One region of the Nocardia sp. NPDC088792 genome, then DNA from elsewhere that is predicted to be linked to it. Evidence: riboswitches for the same ligand, from Rfam matches in the RefSeq annotation. Region 1 holds a riboswitch; the other holds the start of a gene.
The links. Region 1 has a riboswitch for glycine ahead of gcvH (glycine cleavage system protein GcvH). Riboswitches for the same ligand answer to the same signal wherever they lie in the genome.
Positions count from the first base shown of each region.

Region 2: another riboswitch for glycine. It lies ahead of gcvP (aminomethyl-transferring glycine dehydrogenase); the one in region 1 lies ahead of gcvH (glycine cleavage system protein GcvH).

Region 1 is NZ_JBIVKC010000004.1:348,445-350,832, reverse strand. Features, by position in the region: gene ACIP5Y_RS28135 (fatty acid desaturase family protein) at 1-452, opposite strand, end outside; gene ACIP5Y_RS28130 (DUF6307 family protein) at 676-822, shown strand; gene gcvH (glycine cleavage system protein GcvH) at 836-1,270, opposite strand; glycine riboswitch at 1,429-1,516, opposite strand; gene ACIP5Y_RS28120 (CocE/NonD family hydrolase) at 1,544-2,388, opposite strand, start outside.
Region 2 is NZ_JBIVKC010000006.1:718,013-720,400, forward strand. Features, by position in the region: gene ACIP5Y_RS39585 (MerR family transcriptional regulator) at 1-551, shown strand, start outside; glycine riboswitch at 669-766, shown strand; gene gcvP (aminomethyl-transferring glycine dehydrogenase) at 933-2,388, shown strand, end outside.

The DNA.
Region 1 (2,388 bases):
ATGCGCAGGAAGCCGTAGCCGAGATCGCGGTCGCGCCCGCGGATATTGGTGAAGGTGTGGTGGATGTAGTTGTGCGAGTGCTTCCACTGATCGGCCGGGCACACCAGATCCCATTCGAAGACCCGCGAGTTCAGACCGGGTTCGCGCATCCAATCCCACTGGCCGTGCATGACATTGTGGCCGATCTCCATATTGTCCAAGATCTTGGACAGGCTCAGCGCGGTCACTCCCGCCAGCCAGCACGGCGGCAGTAGCCCGAGATACATCAGGCCCCGCCCCGCGACCTCGAAACTGCGCTGCGCCTTGATGATCGAGTAGATGTAGTCGCGATCCCGTTGGCCCAGATCGGCGGTGATACGGGCACGCAGCCCGTCCAGCTGCCGGCCGATCTCTTCGATCTGCGCCGGGCTCAGGGTCAACGGGCCGTCCGTGGACGCGACGAGTGTGGACATAGTGGTCGCCTGACTTTCGGATATCGATGATCGATGCCGATATCGCCGGCCGCGACACTGGTGCCCAGCTGAATCGTCACAGGACGAGAGGATTCCCCAGTCTACCGCCGTCGTCCGGTGCGGTAGGCTCGAAGTGTCAGCGACGTATGTCTACGCTGTAGGTCCAGTCGAGGCTGCCAACTGGCCGATCACGAATGCCCAACTACCGATAGGCGGCAAGACAATGGCAGTGAAAACGCCCTACGAGCGTCGAGTGATCCGTGTCCGAGACGCGGTGCGGGAAAACTCGAAGCTGGATGAGAAGGCCGCGACGGAACTCGCCGTCCAGGTGCTGCGCGCACTCGACACGATCCCCGAGACGATCCGCTGAGTTCCAGCCGTCGCTAGGCGGGTTGCTCAGTGACAGCGGCATATTCGGCCGAGCTGAGCAACTTGCCCAGGGCGGTCGGCTGCACCGCGAACAGCCAGCCCTCCCCGTATGGATCCGTTCCGATGAGCGCCGGGTCCTCGACGACCGCGGCATTGATGATCGTGACCCGGCCGGTCACCGGCGCATAGAGATCGGAGACGGCCTTGGTGGATTCGACCTCACCACAGGTCTCACCGGCCATGACCGTCGACCCGACCGCCGGCAGTTCGACATGAACCAGATCGCCGAGCGCCGCGACGGCGACCGCCGTGAGCCCGATTCGGACCGGATGATCCGGCAGCGCCGAACCCGGCTCCAGCGCCACCCACTCGTGCTCATCGGAGTAGCTGCGATCGTAGGGCAATGCGGCAGCGGACAGTGCGGCAGCGGCGGTACGCGGTTCGGGCATGAGGTGACTCCCTGTTCGACAGCGTCCGGCAGGCGCCGGACATCGGCATGGTCACCTCCCCGCTCTGTCCTGTGACCTGAGAGTTTGGGCGCACCCGCGAGTGCGCTGTTCACCTTCGGTAAGGATCGGCCGGAACCGATGCCTTTCTCCAGAGTTGCCTCGGCACTGCGGTATTGGGCCTGAGAGATTCCCGGGGAGGGTGTTGCTCCTACGGCGTCTCCGAAGAGACTCTCCCGCTGCGCGTCGACGGCGATCTTCAATTGTGGGCGATCTTCAATGTGTTTGGAACAGTACAGGAAGCAGTAGATGTGAGGCGTACTTCTCACCGGTATACAAGGTCAGGCTGCCCGCGTAGATATCGGCCGGCCGATCATCCGGGTCGTCGTGGAGGAAGAGGCCGGAGCCGGTGAACGGGATCTGCAGGTCCGTCCGGACTTCGGTGACGGCGCCGGGGTAGATGTAGTCGTGGGCCTGGACATCGAGCGTGAGCGTGTAACCGGCGGGCAGTTGCAGATTGGTCGGCAGGATTTCGATATCCAGCTCGTACACGGTGCCGGGGCTGAGTGGTTCGGCATGGTCATGCGGGTGGACAGGCAGATACGGCCGTGACCGCTCCGGGTCCAGGGCGCGATGCGAAGCGCGCAACCAGCCCTGGGCGATGGGCACATTCGGATCGTTGGCGCCGCGGTAGACGATCTCCTTGCCATCGGGTGTGAAGGCGCGCACCACGAGGAACAGGTCCGCATCGGTGGTGGACGATGCGATGAACAGCTTGGCCGCGACCGGTCCCGCGAACTCCAGGTCGACCGGGGCGAGGTAACTGAAGGAGACTCGGCCTTCCTTGCCCATGTAGGTCACCGATGCGCCGTCGGCCGGCTCCGAGCTCAGCGAACCATCGCGCGCGTCGAGATACAAACGGGTCCAGTCGGTTTCGGGCAGTGGCCAGTCCGCTCCGGTGCGCTCGCCGACGTGGCCATCCGCGTGCCGAGTCCGCAGATGCACGCGGGGCTGTTCGGTCCAGCCGGTGTCCTCGCCTTTCAGGAAGTGCCCGAAGAACCGCCTCTGCAGGTCCAAGCCATAACGGGCATAGAAGAGCGATAGGTGGTCGTCATCATGTA
Region 2 (2,388 bases), on a different contig from region 1:
AACCTCAGGATGTGGTGCAGCCAGGGCTGTTCCCCGACGACACGGTGCCGGACGAACTGGTCGGCTACCGCGTCCCCAGCGCCTGCCAAGTGGCCGGCATCACCTACCGCCAGCTGGATTACTGGGCCCGCACCGGGCTGGTCGTGCCGTCCATTCGCTCCGCCACCGGATCGGGTAGCCAGCGGCTCTACTCGTTCAAGGACATCCTGGTCCTCAAGATCGTCAAGCGGCTGCTCGACGCCGGTATCTCGCTGCAGAACATCCGCATCGCGGTGGATCACCTGCGCAGCCGCGGCGTCGAGGATCTGGCCGGCATCACCCTCTTCTCCGATGGCGCCACCGTCTACGAATGCTCCTCGCCGGAAGAGGTAGTCGATTTACTGCAGGGCGGACAGGGCGTGTTCGGCATCGCCGTCGGCGGGGCCATGCGCGAATTGACCGGGGCCATCGCCGCTTTCCCGGCCGAGCGGGCCGAGAGCGGCACCGCCTCGGATCGTCCCGAGGACGAGCTCTCCTTCCGCCGCAAGGCCCGCATGAGCAAGACGGGCTAGAAACGCCGGATCGGGACTGTACGACACGCACGCTGACCTCTCTGTCAGCGTGCGTTTTTGTGAAATCGACCCAGGCAACATTCTCGTAACCTGGGTCGAATTAGACTGGCGTTGCGTCGCAGCCGTGCGGGAGAGTCCCGGGCCGAAAAGCCCGGGCGCCGAAGGAGCAAAACCTCCCCGTCAATCTCTCAGGCACAAGGGACCGTGCGGAGTTACGACGCCTCTGGAAAGCGGTGGCTTCGGGCCACCCGCCCATGGTGAAAGGGCAACGGCCACAAGCGTGGCCGGGGCTTGAATCTCTCAGGCGCCGAAGACAGAGGGGGAGGGCAGACGAACGAGTCGACCCCAGCGGTCGACCCCGCCCACCCCTTTGGAGCAGCCGTGATCTGGACTCGATCCTTTGCCGACCGCCACATCGGCCCCGACAGCGGCGAACTGGACCGCATCCTGGCCACCGTCGGCGTCGAGTCGCTGGACGAGCTCGCCACCCGCGCCGTGCCCGCCGGCATTCTCGACCCCGTCGCGGAGAACGGCCTGGCCGCGCTCCCGCCGGCGCTGTCCGAGCACGAGGCGCTGAGCGAGCTTGCGGCACTGGCGAACTCGAATACCGTGGCCACCTCCATGATCGGGCTGGGCTACTACGACACCCACACCCCGCCGGTGCTGCTGCGCAACCTGGTCGAGAACCCCGCCTGGTACACCGCGTACACGCCCTACCAGCCCGAGATCAGCCAGGGCCGGCTCGAGGCGCTGCTCAACTTCCAGACCATGGTGGCGGAGCTGACCGGCATGGAGGTGGCCAACGCGTCCATGCTGGACGAGGCCACCGCCGCGGCCGAGGCCATGACCCTGCTGCAGCGGGCCAACCGCAAGAGCAAGTCGCACCGACTGCTCATCGACGCCGATCTCTTCCCGCAGACGCGCACGGTGCTGACCACCCGGGCCGAGCCGATGGGCATCGAGCTCGTCGAGGCGGATCTGTCCGGTGGCGAGCTGCCCGAGGGTGAGTTCTTCGGTGTGCTGGTGCAGCAGCCGGGCGCCTCCGGTCGTGTCGTGGACTGGGCTCCGGTCATCGCGGCGGCCCACGAGCGCGGTGCGCTGGTGGCGGTCGGCGCGGATCTGCTTGCGCTGACCCTGATTACGCCGCCCGGTGAACAGGGCGCGGACGTCTGCTTCGGTACCACCCAGCGTTTCGGCGTGCCGCTCGGCTTCGGCGGCCCGCACGCGGGATATCTCGTGGTGCGCGAGGCGCATGCGCGGCAGCTGCCCGGCCGCCTGGTCGGCGTCTCGGTGGACGCGGACGGCAATCTCGCCTACCGCCTCGCACTGCAGACCCGTGAGCAGCACATTCGCCGCGAGAAGGCGACCTCGAACATCTGCACCGCGCAGGTGCTGCTGGCGATTCTGGCCGCCATGTACGCCTCCTACCACGGCGCGGACGGGCTGCGGTCCCTCGCGCGGCGGGTACACGGGCATGCGCAGTGGCTGGCCGCGGGGCTCGGCGATGCGGTCGTGCACCAGACGTTCTTCGACACCGTGCTGGTGAACGTGCCCGGCGGTGCGGAAGCCATTGTGGCCAAGGCCAAGGGCCGCGGCATCAATCTGCGCCTGGTCGATGCCGATCATGTGAGCATCGCCTGTGACGAGGTCACCACCGACACCCACGTGGTCGACGTGCTGGACTGCTTCGGCGCCGAGATCCCGGTGGGCCCGGAGGGTGCGCTGTTCCACGGTAAGCAGCGCCCGCACATCGAGGTGCGCACCTCGGAGTTCCTGACCGCGCCGGCGTTCACCAGGTACCGCACCGAGACCGCCATGCTGCGTTACCTGCGCGCGC